Regions from separate parts of the Bradyrhizobium sp. 186 genome, predicted to be linked through region 1. Evidence: riboswitches for the same ligand, from Rfam matches in the RefSeq annotation. Region 1 holds a riboswitch; the other holds the start of a gene.
The links. Region 1 has a riboswitch for S-adenosylmethionine ahead of IVB18_RS02435 (O-succinylhomoserine sulfhydrylase). Riboswitches for the same ligand answer to the same signal wherever they lie in the genome.
Positions count from the first base shown of each region.

Region 2: another riboswitch for S-adenosylmethionine. It lies ahead of IVB18_RS45140 (homoserine O-acetyltransferase); the one in region 1 lies ahead of IVB18_RS02435 (O-succinylhomoserine sulfhydrylase).

Region 1 is NZ_CP082164.1:536,741-544,663, reverse strand. It holds gene IVB18_RS02440 (2'-deoxycytidine 5'-triphosphate deaminase) at 1-810, opposite strand, end outside; SAM riboswitch at 920-999, shown strand; gene IVB18_RS02435 (O-succinylhomoserine sulfhydrylase) at 1,073-2,269, shown strand; gene IVB18_RS02430 (SGNH/GDSL hydrolase family protein) at 2,344-3,342, opposite strand; gene IVB18_RS02425 (SGNH/GDSL hydrolase family protein) at 3,355-4,152, opposite strand; gene IVB18_RS02420 (OpgC domain-containing protein) at 4,152-5,405, opposite strand; gene apaG (Co2+/Mg2+ efflux protein ApaG) at 5,584-5,976, shown strand; gene IVB18_RS02410 (Hsp33 family molecular chaperone) at 6,002-7,009, opposite strand; gene argF (ornithine carbamoyltransferase) at 7,253-7,923, opposite strand, start outside.
Region 2 is NZ_CP082164.1:9,467,064-9,474,986, reverse strand. It holds gene IVB18_RS45160 (hypothetical protein) at 1-19, shown strand, start outside; gene IVB18_RS45155 (prephenate/arogenate dehydrogenase family protein) at 112-1,056, opposite strand; gene hisC (histidinol-phosphate transaminase) at 1,053-2,150, opposite strand; gene IVB18_RS45145 (chorismate mutase) at 2,184-3,032, opposite strand; SAM riboswitch at 3,273-3,352, shown strand; gene IVB18_RS45140 (homoserine O-acetyltransferase) at 3,446-4,648, shown strand; gene metW (methionine biosynthesis protein MetW) at 4,651-5,313, shown strand; gene IVB18_RS45130 (alpha/beta hydrolase) at 5,430-6,293, opposite strand; gene IVB18_RS45125 (TIGR02594 family protein) at 6,495-7,142, shown strand; gene IVB18_RS45120 (MOSC domain-containing protein) at 7,365-7,923, opposite strand, start outside.

The DNA.
Region 1 (7,923 bases):
CACCTGCACGGCCTCTTTCGAGGCGAGGATATAGAACTCGCCGGGATCGAGGATGAGGCTGCCGTCGGGGCGCGCCGACATCGGTTCCCAGAAATCCTCGACCGCATAGCCGGCGCGACGATCGACGTCGACCACGCCGGTATGACGCTTGGCGCGATAGCCGACGAAGCCGCCACTCTTCTCGCCGGAGAGATCAACGGACACCGCAACGCCACCGGCGAGATCGGCATCGTCGACGTCGACGAGACGCTCAGCCGCGTGCAGCGCCTCGAGTTCGTCGATGTTGAGGATGGCGTCTCCGGTGCGGAAGCGCACCTGCGACAGGCGCGAGCCCTCGCTGACCAGCACTGGAAACGTCTTCGGGCTGATCTCGGCATAGAGCGGGCCGTGATAGCCGGCGCCGATCATGTCGAAGCGGCGGGTGCCGTCAGCGATCACGCGCGTGAAGACGTCGAGCCGGCCGGTGGAGCTCTTCGGGTTCGCGGCCGCGACGATCTCCGGCGGCAGCGCGAGGCTTTCCAGCAGCGGCACGATATAGACGCAGTTGGTCTCCAATACCGCGCCGTCGGCGAGGCTGAACTCGTGCAGCTTCAACTCGTCGATGCGCTCGGCGACGGTGGCGCCGGGACCGGGCAGGAAACTGGCACGCACACGATAGGCGATGTCGCCGAGGCGAAGGTCGAGGCTCGCCGGCTGGATCTGGCTTTCGACGAAGTCGTAGGCGGGCAGGATGAGCCCGCCCGCCGCCATCGCCGCGATCATGCGGTCGGGCAGGATACCATTGGCGTCGGCGGCAACCGTGAACGTCAAACGGTGGTCCTCTTCGGGGTCAAACGTATCCGAAAACAACGGAAAAACGAGCCGTTTACGGCTATCCGATGGACGCCTTGACGAAAAGGGCATTGCGGAATATGAGCATGACTTATCCCGTGGTGATTTGAGCCGGCCGGCTTGCAGCCACGTTAAATAAATCGCTAAACAGGCCGGGGACCTCTGTGATCCCGGCCAGTGGAAATATCCAGGCCGGTTTTTTTGTGACCATTTTCAGGAATGGTCACTTTGGAGAGGTCATATGTCGAAGTCCCCGGCGTCCGCCACGCAATACCGTCCCGAAACCCGCCTGGTCCATTCCGGCACCCTGCGCTCGCAATATGGCGAGACGTCGGAGGCGCTGTTCCTGACCCAGGGCTATGTCTACAACAGCGCCGAGGAATGCGAGGCGCGGTTCAAGGGCGAGGACCCCGGCTTCATCTATTCGCGCTACTCCAACCCGACTACCGCGATGTTCGAGCGCCGCATGATCGAGCTCGAGGGCGCCGAAGCGGCTCGTTCCGCCGCGACCGGCATGGCCGCGGTGACGACCGCGATCCTGGCGCCGCTGAAGGCCGGCGATCACGTGGTGGCCTCGCGCGCGCTGTTCGGTTCGTGTCTCTACGTCGTGCAGGATCTCCTGCCGCGCTACGGCATCGAGACCACGCTGGTCGACGGCCTCGATCTCGACCAGTGGCAACGTGCGCTCAGGCCGAACACCAAGACGTTCTTCCTGGAGAGCCCGACCAATCCGACACTCGACGTGCTCGACATTCCCGGGATTGCCGAGATCGCGCACAAGGGCGGCGCGCGGCTGATCGTCGACAACGTGTTCGCGACTCCGATCTGGCAGAGCCCGCTCGCATTGGGTGCGGACGTCGTGGTGTATTCCGCGACCAAGCACATCGACGGCCAGGGCCGTTGTCTCGGCGGCATCATCCTGTCGTCGGAAGCCTTCATCGCCGAGCATATCCACAATTTCATGCGCCAGACCGGCCCGTCGATCTCGCCGTTCAACGCCTGGGTCCTGCTCAAGGGCCTGGAAACGCTGGGCGTGCGCGTGCGCGCGCAGACCGAGACGGCGGCACGCATTGCGGACGTGCTGGCGAGCCATCCGAAAATTTCCCGGCTGGTCTTTCCCGGCCGCGCCGATCATCCGCAGGCGGCACTCGTGAAGAAGCAGATGCGCGGCGGCTCGACGCTGGTCGGCTTCGAGGTGAAGGGCGGCAAGCAGGGTGCGTTCCGCGTGCTCAATGAGCTCAAGCTCGCGAAGATTTCGAACAATCTCGGCGACGCCAAGAGCCTCGTGACGCACCCGGCCACCACGACGCATCAGCGGCTGAAGCCGGAAGACCGCGCCGCGCTCGGCATCAGCGAAGGCTTTGTCCGCTTCTCGGCAGGGCTGGAGCATCCGGATGACCTGATCGAGGATCTGACAGCGGCGCTGGAGAAGGCGTGAAGCAGCGAATGGCGAATAGGGAGTAGCGAACAGACCAGATTCTATTCGCTATTCGCCACTCACCATTCGCCACCTTACATCGGCCGATACGTCCGGACATCCGCGGGCACGTTGACGCCGAGCTTGATCTGGCCGACGGAGTGGATGATGTCGTCGCCGAGCAGCTGGGCGAAGCAGGCATAGCCCCAATCGTTCATGTGCAGGCCGTCGGCGATGACGAAGCTTTCCACCGGGATCGACTGCGTCTCGTGCCAATCGCGCATCACCTCGAAGCGCGGGAAGATGCCGACATGACGGAGCTCGGCAACCTTGCCGAGCAGCTTCACCATCTTGCCGGCACTTTCGGCGCGCTGGTTGACCGCCGGCGAGTATTGCGGATCGACCAGCACGATATCGGCGCCGCCGGCGGCCTGGATGCGGGAGATGCCGTCCTCGACCAGCTTGGCGGTGTCGCCGGGATCGAGATTGCGCAGCACGGCATTGGTGCCGACCTGCCAGATCACGAGATCCGGATGCACGTCGATCACCTCCTTCTGGAGGCGCTTCATCATTTCGGGCGCGTCCTCGCCGCCGACGCCGGCATTGGCGACGGTGATGTCGGCGGTCGGATACTGCCGGCGAAGCTGCGCCGCGAGACGGTTGGGATAGTTGAAATCGGGCGAGCTCGCGCCATAGCCCGCGGTCGACGACGAACCGAACGCGACGATCACGACGGGCTGTCCGGCGACGAGCTTGCCCGCGACATGCGGCAGCGAGCCCATCGCCTTCGAGCCGCCCTTGGACGCCAGACAGGGCACGCGGCTGAAGATGTCGCCGGCGGATTTCGCGACCTGCTTCACCTTGTCGATGGCGCGCGCGGTGATGCCGCGCTGCTCAGCGGACGGGTGGGTGGCGGCGACGGTGGTCTGGGAGGGCGACGCTGGCGCGGGATTAGCGGACTGCGTGGGCGCGGGCGTTGCCTGCGCGGCTTGCGCCTGCGCGCGGGACTGTGATGCCGGCGCCAGCAACAGCAGCGCTGCCGCTGCGGGCACAGCCAGCCATGCCGTCAGGCAAAAAGGGCGGAGAGAACTCATTAACGCTAGACCTCAATTTTGCTGCTGGGCGGGCTCCAGATGGGCAGCGTCCATCACAAACTGTGCCAACGCCCGGCCAAGGCAATCGTGGACCTGTTTCGCCAGTTCAGGGCCGCGGGACGGGCTGAACAGGTCGAACTGACCCTGATCATTCCATTGCCGCATGATCGCGAAACGGTCGAACAGTGGGACATCATGCTCCTGGGCCACCACCCGCATATTGTCGAGATAGGGCGGCACCGAGATCATGGTTTCGGTACGTGGGCTGTATTGCAAGTTCATCAAGACGACGTCAGCCCCTGCATTTTGCAAAGCAGCAACCCCTTCGGTCACTGCCCCGCGAAAATCGTCGGGATCGATGGCTCGGATAGCATCCACGGTCCCGGTCTGCCAGATGACCAAAGTAGGCCTTTTTGCTTCCAACAGCTTAACGAAGGTGGTGGCGGCCTCCTCTGCCGTTTTCTTGCTCTGTATTTCTACGGAGACGTGCACGGCCTCCGACGGCGGCAGCTTTTCCTTCAGGATCGCCTGCATACGCGCGGGGTAGGAGCTGTCCTCCGAGGCCGGAATCGTGGTCGAGCGGCTACCGATGACCAGAATCTCAAGGGGTTTGCCTGCTTTCACGGCATCAGCAACCTTGTGGAGCTGGCTGTCGGTCGCGAGCAGATAGGACGGCAATTCGCAGGCGGCGGGCGCGGCAGGAGCTGCGGATGCAGCAGGAACGGCGGACGCAGCATCGCCCGCGCGCGCCGGGGGCGCGGCGAGACCACCGCACAGCAGGATCAGGCTCAGGAGAACCTTCGCCTTCATCAGCCCCCTCCCGCCATATCGGCGCTGCCGATGGCGCTTTTGGTTTTCGAACCGCTCTTGTCAGCCACGCGCTTGTACCACGAAATCACCCACGCCATCGCCCACATGATCAGGATTCCCGAGAGACTAATCAGCGCATGCATGGCCGCGCCGCCGGAAACCTCGGCCAGGATGAAATGGCCGGCGAAGGCCAGGAAGACGCCGAGGCAGAATATCTCCAGGGAATGCTGGCCGCAGACGATCAGCGGCCGCAGCCAGGGCGATTTCAGGCCCGGCCAATCCCGTGGCAGGAAGCGCACCGTGAGCGCGGCCAGCGCCAGGAAGTGCGTGAAGCGCAGCACGTCGAGATCGGCCTTGTCGATCGGATACATCCACTGCTCGAGCCGCTTCGGCATGAGATGGGACAGCTGCGGCAAGTACCAGGTCAGCGTCACGTAGAACGCCGCGATGATATAGGCGATCGAGATCCACATCGTCACCGGCGAAGCCAGAATGCGCGACATGCGTCGCGCACCTCCGAGCGCACACCATGCACCGAACACGAAAAGCAATTGCCAGGCCATGGGATTGAACGCCCAGAACCCGTTCGGATAGGCCGACAGATAGAGGTCGTATTCCCAGGTGACGGCGTAGAGCGCGACCGAGAGGCCAAGCGTGATGTCGGGCCGCCACTTCATCAGCCACAGGATCAAAGGCAGCGCGAGCATCAAGACGATGTAGAGCGGCAGCACGTCCATGTTGACGGGACGGAACCGCAACAGCAGCGCCTGCACGATGGTGACGTCGGGCTGCTTGAGGAAATCCATGATGCCCATCTCTTCGGTGTAGAGCGGGTTCTCGAAGCTGGTCGCGACGTAGGAGATCTCGGCGAGGAAGATCGTGAACAGGAAGACGTGGGCGACATAGATCTGCCAGACCCGGCGCAGAATACGCGCGGTGGCGACGACGAAGCCGGATTCCAGCATCGCGCGGCCATAGACGAAGGCGGCGGTGTAACCGGAGATGAAGATGAAGATTTCGGTGGCGTCGCTGAAGCCGTAATTGCGGATCGTGAACCAGGTCAACAGACTCGACGGCAGATGGTCGATGAAGATCAGCCATAGCGCCAGTCCGCGGAACAGGTCGAGCCTGAGCTCGCGCTCGCCGATGACGGGCAGCGTGACGGCCGGCGCGGCCGCGCGCGGCTTCGCGCCTGCGGATTTGTCCGCGGTTCCCGCGATCGTCGATCCCGTTACTTGGTCGGCAATGGTCATCGGGCCCGAAACCCTTACGCAAATTGCGACATTGGAGGAGTGTATCGGCCCGGCCGCCGTCTCGCAAAGCGACCGGATCACATCGGGGTGTACTTCCCTTCGAATTCTGGCGGCACGATGTCGCGAAAGCCGCCTCCGGCATTTGGTTCCGGGCCGGGATTTCGCTATGATGGCAACCATGTACCGCGCCCTGACCCGCCAGATCGAAGTGACCGTCGAGCCGAACTTTGTTCCGGAGCAGTCGTCGGCCGACCGTTCCCGCTATTTCTGGTCTTACACCATCGTCATCACCAATTCCGGCGATGAGACCGTGCAGCTCAAGACGCGGCACTGGATCATCACCGACGCCTCCGGCCGGCAGCAGGAGATCAAAGGCGAGGGCGTGGTCGGCGAGCAGCCGACCCTCGCGCCCGGCGAGCGCTTCGAATACACCTCCGGCGTGCCACTCACGACCGCCTCGGGCTTCATGACCGGCCGCTACCAGATGGTCACCGAAAGCGGCGAACGTTTTGAAATCGACGTGCCGACGTTCTCGCTGGACAGCCCGGACAACAAGCGGGTGTTGAACTGAGGCTGCCGTAGATTGTTAGGTACGCTCACGCGTTCTCCACGCCCGCCTCGTGCGGCGTGAATTCGTACACCGACGAGCAGAATTCGCAGGTCACGACCACCTTGTCGTCCTTGACCATCGCGGAGCGATCGTCGGGCGAAAAGCTCTTCAGCATCGCGGCGACCGCATCGCGCGAGCAGGAGCATTGGGCTTTCAGGACCAGCGGATTGAACACGCGCACGCCGCGCTCGTGGAAGAGACGGTAGAGCAGCCGCTCGCCGGAGAGTTCGGGATCGATCAGCTCGACATCCTCGACGGTTTCGATCAGCGAGCGCGCCTCGACCCAGGCATCGTCCTCGGCGACGCTGTGCACTTGCGTGCCTTCCGGCGCATCGCCGTGATGCAGGTCGGCCTGCTGCGCGCGCTCCGACGCTTTCGGCAAGAACTGCATCAGCATGCCGCCGGCGCGCCAGCGATGCTTGCCGCCGTCGTTCGAGCGCCACTCCTCGCCGACGGCGAGCCGGACGCGCGTCGGTATCTGCTCCGAGCGCAGAAAATATTCGTGGGCGGCGTCTTCAAGGCTGCCGCCATCGAGCGCGACCAGCCCCTGATAGCGGCTCATGTCGGGACCCTGGTCGACGGTCATGGCGAGATGGCCGCGCCCGAGCAGCGCGCCGGAGTCATGCGCATCGCCAAGGCGCGCGGCGTCATAGCGGGCATAGGCGCGCAGGTGGTCCGGCGCCTTGTAGTCCACCACCAGGAACGACACCGGCCCATCGGTCTGGGCCTGGAGGATGAAGCGTCCTTCGAATTTCAGCGCCGAGCCGAGCAGCGTCGTCAGCACGATGGCTTCGCCGAGCAGCTTGCCGACCGGCGCGGGGTAATCGTGCTTGGTGAGGATCTCGTCGAGCGCCGGGCCAAGCCGCACCAAGCGCCCGCGCACGTCGAGTGCGTCGATCTCATAAGGCAGCACAGCGTCATCGATCGGAATTGCTGATGGCGCGCGGACCGGGCCTTCGGAGCCGGTTTTCATGTCAGGGGATTGGGGAACCATGGCGCTCTATTTGGGGTCGGAAGGCGGGAAATGGAAGGGCAGTGAGGCTGAGTGTTCCGGACGAGATTGGATCGTGTGCGGGCAGAACAAGTTCGGTGTCGTCCCGGCGAAGGCCGGGATCCATAACCACGGGCCTTGGTTTGGCGAAGACCCTCGGCCTCCACTTGCCTGCCACAAGAGAGATTCCGCGGTATGGGTCCCGGCCTTCGCCGGGACGACGGATAGCTACCTCACCGCGTCGCTTTATTTCACCGCGTCAAAGCACCAGGCCAGAATGCCCTTCTGCGCGTGCAGGCGATTTTCGGCCTCGTCGAACACGACCGATTGCGGGCCGTCGATCACCTCGTCGGTGACCTCCTCGCCGCGATGGGCGGGCAGGCAGTGCATGAACAGCGCGTCGGGCCTGGCGAGCGACATCAGCTTGGCGTTGACCTGGTAGGGCTTGAGCACGTTGTGGCGGTGCTCGCCTTCCTTGTCGCCCATCGACACCCAGGTGTCGGTGACGACGCAATCGGCGCCGTGCACCGCGGCTTCCGCATCGGTGCCGAGCACGATCGGGGCGCCGGTCGCCTTGATCCAGTCGCGCATCGCCTTCTTCGGCGCGAGCTCCGGAGGGGTCGCGACATTGAGCTGGAACTTGAAGCGCTCGGCCGCATGGGCCCAGGACGCCAGCACGTTGTTGTCGTCGCCGGTCCAAGCCACCGTCTTGCCCTCGATTGGGCCGCGATGCTCCTCATAGGTCATGAGGTCGGCCATCACCTGGCAAGGATGCGAGCGCCGCGTCAGCCCGTTGATGACGGGCACGGTGGCGTTCGCCGCAAGCTCGAGCAGCGCATCGTGGTTGAGGATGCGGATCATGATCGCGTCGACATAGCGCGACAGCACGCGTGCGGTATCGGCGATGGTCTCGCCGC
Region 2 (7,923 bases), 1.5 Mb from region 1:
CCGCTACTATCCGTTCTAGATGGCCCTCGGATTCTCATGGGCGCTCGGCGTGTGCATGCAGATCGGCGCGGGTCTGGCCAGCCGCCTCTTCGCGGACAGGGCGGAAAATCGCTACTGATCCGGCTTCTTGCCGAGCTGTGCGTGCGGCCGGCCGAAATCCGGCGCAGCCGAATCCTGGCCGATCTCGACGATGCCGCGGCGGATGGCGCGGGTGCGGGTGAAGTGATCGAACAGCGCCTCGCCATCACCGCGGCGGATTGCACGGGTCAGCTTTGCGAGATCCTCGGTGAAGGTCCCGAGCATCTCCAGCACGGCCTCCTTGTTGGCGAGGAAGACGTCGCGCCACATCGTCGGATCGGACGCCGCGATGCGGGTGAAATCGCGAAAACCGCCGGCGGAGAATTTTATGACCTCGGACTCCGTCACCTGCGCCAGCTCGTCGGCGGTGCCGACGATGGTGTAGGCGATCAGATGCGGCAGGTGGCTGGTGATCGCCAGCACGAGATCATGATGATCCGGCGTCATGACCTCGACCTTGGCGCCGAGCGCGGCCCAGAAGGCGCGCAGATGCTCGACGGCGGCGGTGTCGGTGCCTTCCGGCGGCGTGAGGATGCACCAGCGGTTGATGAAGAGCTCGGCGAAGCCGGAATCCGGGCCCGAATGCTCGGTGCCCGCAACGGGGTGCGCGGGGACAAAATGAATGCCCTGCGGCAGGTGCGGCGCCATGTCCCTGACGACGGCACCCTTGACCGAGCCGACGTCGGAAATGATCGCGCCCGGCTTCAGATGCGCGGCGATCTCCTGCGCTACCGGTCCGCAGGCGCCGACGGGAATGCAGAGGATGACGAGATCGGCGTCCTTCACGGCTTCCGCGTTGGTCGCGACGACCTCGTCGACGATGCCGAGCTCGGCCACCCGCGCGCGCGTCTCCTCGGAGCGCGCAGTGGTGACGATCTCGCCGGCCAGGCCCTGAAGCTTCGCCGCGCGCGCGATCGAGCCGCCGATCAGGCCGAAGCCGATCAGCGCGACGCGCTGGAAGTGCGCGGCCGCGTTCACTTGCCGGCCACGAAGTCGCGCAAGGCCTCGACGACGAGGCGGTTGGCCTCCTCGGTGCCGATGGTCATGCGCAGTGCGTGCGGCAGGCCGTAGTTCTTTAGCCCGCGCAGCACGAGGCCCCGCTTGGTCAGGAAGGCGTCGGCGTCATCGGCGGTCTTGCCCTTGTCGGTCGGGAAGTGGATCAGCACGAAGTTCGCTACGCCCGGCGTCACCTTGAGCCCGAGCTTGCCGATCTCCTCGCTGAGCCAGTTGCGCCAGGTCTCGGTGAATTGCTTCGACATCGCCTGATGCGCGGTATCCTCGATCGCGGCGACGGCGGCATACATCGCCGGCGTCGACACGTTGAAGGGGCCGCGAATGCGGTTGACCGCGTCGATGACGTGCTCGGGACCGAACATCCAGCCGACGCGCAGTGCCGCGAGGCCGTGGATCTTGGAGAAGGTGTGCGTCACCACCGTGTTCTCGGTCGTGGCGACGAGCTCGATCCCCATCTCGTAATCGTTGCGCGAGACGTAGTCGGAATAGGCGGCGTCGAGCACCAGCAGGACGTGCGAGGGCAGGCCGGCGCGCAGGCGCTTGACCTCGTCGAACGGCAGATAGGTGCCGGTCGGGTTGTTGGGGTTGGCCAGCCAGACCAGCTTGGTGCGCGGCGTCACCGCTTTGAGGATGGCATCGACATCGGAGGTGAGGTTCGTCTCCGCAGCGACGACGTTCTTGGCGCCGACCGCCATGGTCGCGATCGGATAGACCAGGAAGCCATGGGTGGTGGAGATCGCCTCGTCGCCCTGGCTCAGATAGGTGTGGGCGAGCAGATTGAGGATCTCGTCCGAACCGGCGCCGCAGATGATGCGGTTGGGGTCGAGCCCGAAGCTGCGGCCGATCGCTTCGCGCAGCACGCGCGAGGTGCCCTCGGGATAGTCTTCCAGATGCGTCGCCACATGCTTGAAGGCCTCGATCGCCTTCGGCGAGGGCCCGAACGGCGTCTCGTTGGCCGACAGCTTGAACACCTTGCGGCCCGGCTCCGCCACCGGGCTCTTGCCGGGCGTGTAGGGCGCAATATCGAGAATGCCGGGGTTCGGCACGGGGCGGGACATCTTAGACTCCGGATTGGCGGGGCGGCTCGCGACTTACGATTTCGACCCGGTCGGGGTCACCGTATAGCGCGTTGCGTGGCTGCCGACGAGGGCTGCGGAGCGCACCGAGGCCCCCGCTTCGATCAGGGCAGCCTTGATTTTGTCGAGGCTCGTTGTCGCTGTGATCGAGATCAGCAGCGCCGCGCCGTCGAAGGCGGTATCGGGCACTACCACGATCTCGGCGAGCGGCGATAGCGCGCGCGCGACGTCGGCGTTCCATCCCGAAACGCGGACGCTGAAGGTCTCGACCTCCGTCACCATGGCGCTGTCGGCAACGCGCGAGACCACGAACACGGGGAGCGCCGCCGGATGGTCGGCGCGCTCGACGAAGGGCAGCCGCGCGATGATCTTCGGCATGCCTGCCGCTTCCAGCGACAGCCACCACGGCGTGCGGCTCGAGGTCGCCGAGACCAGCGCCAGATCGCCCTTGGATTTCGCCACCGCTTCGACGGCTGCCTGGGCGCTGAAATGCGCGACGTAAGGCACGGTGAAGCCGAAATGGAAGCGCGCGGAATCGCGCATCGCGGGTTCGCTCACCGAGATGTCGGCATGCACCGCGAACGGCGCCTGCACGTAGGTGAACGTCGAGATGATGACGCGCCAGATGCTCTCGACCGTGTCGAGCGGCAGGATGCCGCGATGGCGCTGGACGAGGTGGCGCATCATGTCGGCCTCGCGCGCCGGGCGGAACGCGGAGCCGACCTCCTGGGTCTGCTTCACCTGGATCAGGCGATCGATGATGTCGCCGCGCTGCATCAGCAGGCGATGCACGCCCTCGTCGATCGCATCGATCTCCTTGCGCAATTCCTGCAACGATGGTGGCGCGGGCGGACGTTGGGACATATCTGCGAGTGCTGTTGAGAGGCGTTCCAGGGTGGATCGGCAAGGCGGATCGGCGAGGGGATCGGCAAGGGGATCGGCAAGGCCGGGCCCGCTGCGATCGACGTCCTGATTAGGCAGGATGGGCGCCGAAAGCAAAGAGAAATGCAAAGACAAATCAGGACCTGCTCGGCGGACGGCGGCGAGAGGAATTTGGCTAATCCGGACCGCGGCTTGACGAAAACAGCCCAAGCCAGTAGGATTTGCCTGTTCCGTGGTCATTTGAGCCGGCCGGCTTGCAGCCACGTTAAAAAAATCGCTAAACAGGCCGGGGACCCTTTCGATCCCGGCCGAACCTATCGTTCAGGCCGGGTTTTTCATGGCCTGATGTCAGTGGCGATCTCGAGTCTGATCGCAAACGAGGACGATGGTCAGAGATGGTTGGCGTCAAGTCGATTCCGAGTCCCGCGATCAGTGCTGACGATCGGTCGCACGAGGTCGATCATCCGAGCTCGCAGGTTGTGCATTTCGGCGCCGACCAGCCGCTGCGGCTCGATTGCGGCATCGATCTCTCCCCGTTCCAGATCGCCTATCAGACCTATGGCGAGCTCAACGCCGCGCGCTCCAACGCCGTCCTGATCTGCCATGCGCTGACCGGCGACCAGCACGTCGCCAACCTTCATCCCGTCACCGGCAAGCCGGGCTGGTGGGAAACATTGGTCGGCGCCGGCCGGCCGCTCGATCCCAGCCAGTACTTCATCATCTGCGCCAACGTGATCGGCGGCTGCATGGGTTCGACCGGGCCTGCCTCGATCAATCCCAAGACCGGCAAGGTGTGGGGCCTGGATTTCCCGGTTATCACCATCCCCGACATGGTGCGCGCGCAGGCGATGCTGATCGACCGGCTCGGCATCGACACGCTGTTCGCCGTTGTCGGTGGCTCGATGGGCGGCATGCAGGCGCTGCAATGGACCGCGGCCTACCCCAAGCGCGTGTTTTCGTCGCTCGCGATCGCCTGTTCGACACGGCACTCGGCGCAGAACATTGCCTTCCACGAGCTCGGCCGCCAGGCCGTGATGGCCGATCCCGACTGGCACAACGGCCGCTACACCGATCACGGCATCCATCCGCATCGCGGCCTCGCGGTGGCGCGGATGGCGGCGCACATCACCTATCTCTCGGACGCGGCGCTGCACCGCAAATTCGGCCGGCGCATGCAGGACCGCGAGCTGCCGACGTTTTCGTTCGACGCCGACTTCCAGGTCGAGAGCTATCTGCGCTACCAGGGCTCGTCCTTCGTCGAGCGCTTCGATGCCAACAGCTATCTCTATCTGACCCGCGCGATGGACTATTTCGACATCGCCGGCGATCACGGCGGCGTGCTGGCCAAGGCATTCGCGGACATCCAGACGCGCTTCTGCGTGGTCTCCTTCACCAGCGACTGGCTGTTTCCGACCTCGGAATCGCGCGCTCTGGTGCATGCGCTGAACGCGTCGAGCGCGCTTGTGTCGTTCGCCGAGATCGAGACCGATCGCGGCCATGACGCCTTCCTGCTCGACGTGCCCGAATTCCTCGATATCTCCCGTGCCTTCCTGCAATCGGCGGGCAAGGCGCGCGGGCTCACCAGCAAGGACGGCTAGCGATGCCTGTACAGGAAGTGCTGCCGCTCAACGGCCTTGCGGCGGGACAATCCGGCCATTTTCGCGCCGACCACCTGCTGGTCGCCGGGATGGTCAAGCCCGGTTCGAAGGTGCTCGACGTCGGCTGCGGCGATGGCGACCTGCTCCAGCTTCTGGAGACCCGCGGCATCGATGGGCGCGGCATCGAGCTGTCGCGCGAGGGCGTCAACCGCTGTGTCGCAAAAGGGCTCGCGGTGGTGCAGGGCGATGCCGACACCGACCTCGTCAACTATCCCGATGACGCCTTCGACTACGTGATCCTGTCGCAGACGTTGCAAGCGACGCGGCAGCCTAAGGTCGTGCTGGAGAACCTCTTGCGCATCGGCCGCCGCGCCATCGTATCTTTCCCGAACTTCGGCTTCTGGAAGATGCGGCTTCAGCTCCTGATCGGCGGCCACATGCCGCGCACGGAGAATCTGCCGGCGAGCTGGTACGACACCGCCAACATCCATTTCTGCACCATCAAGGACTTCGTCGAGCTCTGCGACGCCATCCACGTCAAGATGGAGCGCGCCGAGGCGCTCGATCTCTACGGCCGCCCGCTGCGGCTGCGGATGCCGTGGTGGGTGTGGAATCTGTTCGGCGAGCAGGGCGTGTTTTTGCTCACGCGCGGCGGCAAGCAATAGTTCTCCGTCATTCCGGGGCGATGCGAAGCATCGAGCCCGGAATCCATCGAGCCTCAGCGTTAGTGGAGTGATGGATTCCGGGCCTGCGCCTGTCGGCGCATCCCGGAATGACGAGCCTAATGCGCCGCCACCGACCGCGGATCGCGCACCGGCCATCGCCCCGCTTCCACCAGCGTCACGAACCGCTCCACCGTTTCGTTGAACAGCGCGGGCTCTTCGAGATTGAGCACGTGGCCTGACTTCGGCAACATCGCGAGCCCCGCTGCCGGCAGATGCTTCTTCAGGAACAGGCTCGGCCCGACGCACGGATCGTCCTCGTCGCCGCAGACGATCAGTGCGGGCGTCGCGATGCCTCTGATCGCATCCGTCATCGTGTAGATCGAGGGACGGCCGCCCTGGAAGCCGCGCATCGTGTTTGCCGATCCCTTCGCATCGTGCCGGGCCAGCGCGGCATAGAAGTCGGCGTGTCCGCGCGGGTCCTTCACCAGGAAAGGGATCCGGCTCGGCGCCTCGCGCGTGACCTTGGCGACCTCTGCGGAGCCGAGCGTCTCGAACTGCTCGGCATTGGCGCGGCACTGTTTGCGCCAGGCGTCCAGGTTTTCGATCTCCGAGCCGGAGCCGACGCCGGCGAGCGTCATCGACAGCGCGCGCTGCGGTGCGTTCAGTCCGATCTGAAGCGACGAGTAGGCGCCCATCGACAGTCCGACGAGATGCGCGCGATCGATCTTGAGATGATCGAGCACGGCGAGCGCATCGGTGTAGAAATGCTTGTAGGTGTAGACGTCGCCCGCCGGCACATCCGACGGCGTGTAGCCGCGCGCCGAGTAGGTGATGCAGCGATGGCCGCGCGAGAAGTAACGCATCTGCGGCTCCCAATTGGTGTAGTCGGCCGCGAACTCGTGCAGGAAGATGATCGGCGTGCCAATGCCGACCTCTTCGAAATAAAGACGGCAGCCATCCTTCGTTACGGCGTGGGGCATGCGATTTTCCTTCCTGTACGGCTGCGGCATTGGAATGCCGTTCTGCGGTCAGCGCATGGTGACTCTAACACCTGTTAATCATCGCCCAAAATCTCCGCGAGCGCGTCTTGATCTCGCCACATCAGGATTGTGATACGCCACGCGGATGTCGGCCACCGTACGGGCCGACGGGGAATAGGGGGTGTCAACCAAGGATGAAGAATGTTCGAGTTGTTTGCGTCTCGCCTGTCGCGCTGTGTCGTCGCGCTGGCGCTCTTCTTCGCGGCGATCGCCGCGTTCACCTCAGCGTCAGCACGGCCTCATCGTCATAGCGCAGAGCGGCACGCTTACGTGCATCACGCCAGCAGGCATCATCATTACCGGCATCATGCACGCAGCTCGCGCTTCGAGCGCAGCACGGCGCAATTGCAGGCGAGCGGTTTCGGCAACACCTTTGCCAGCAACGACCCGAACGCCAATAGCGCCGGCAACGGCGGAATGTCCACGAGCGGCGGTTTCGGCGGCGGATCCGGCCTGGTGTCCGAGGCGCGCCGCTATGTCGGCGGCAATCCGACCGGGCGCGGCAGCTTGTGGTGCGCGCGCTTCATGAACATGGTGCTGCAACACACCGGGCATCAGGGCACCGGCTCCGACATGGCGAACTCGTTCGCGCATTACGGAACGCGCGTCTCCGGTCCGCAGGTCGGCGCCATCGCGGTGATGGGGCGGCGCGGCGGCGGCCATGTCGGCATCATCACCGGCGTCGACGCGCAGGGCAATCCGATCATGATCTCCGGCAACAACGGCAACCGCGTCCGCGAGGCGCCGGTCTCGCGCGGCCGGATTTATGCGTATGTGATGCCGAACTGAGTCGACCGCGGGGTTGCCCAACGAAGGGTGCCATCGCATCAAATAAGATTGTCGTCCCGGACAAGCGTCAGCGCAGATCCGGGACCCATAGCCACAGGCTCGCGTTGTCGCGCGACCTGGTAACCACGAGTCTTCGCCAAACCACTCCCTGTGGATATGGGTCCCGGATCGGCGCGCGCTTAGGCCGCGCTTGTCCGGGACGACGAGAGTAGGCACGACGGCTCACACCAATCTCGGCTGTTCCACCGCAATGGTATCACCCACGCCGATCTCGCCGTCGGCGATCACCTCGGCATAGATGCCGCAGTCCATGTGGCCGAGGCCGCGCGAGAGCGTGGGCGGGATTTCGAGATCGCGCTTCGCGGTCTCGGGATCGACGTTGACGGCCGCGCAGCGAACGATGCGCTTGACCACTTTCAGCCGCGCTGTCCCGATCGCCAGCGTCTGGTCGACGAGGTCGAGTTCGGACCAGGCCGGCCAGCCCTGGACATAGAGATTGGCGCGGAAGCGCAGGGGGTGCACCGCGGCCCCGCCGAGCATGGTCTCGATCGCGCGGACGCTGCCGAGATTGATGATCGAGACGACCTTGCGGGCGACGTCGGAAAAGCTGTGGTCGCGGCCGGAGAGCAGCTTTGGCGCTCCCTTCAGCTCCGGCTGAAAATTCTCGGCGAAGTAGCCCTCAATGGCGGCGCGCCCGGCAGCGGTCTCGAGATCGCCGCTGGCGACGACCTGGCCGTCCCTGCGGATGGTCAGCAGGTTGGTCGCGTCCTCGAACCGGCTG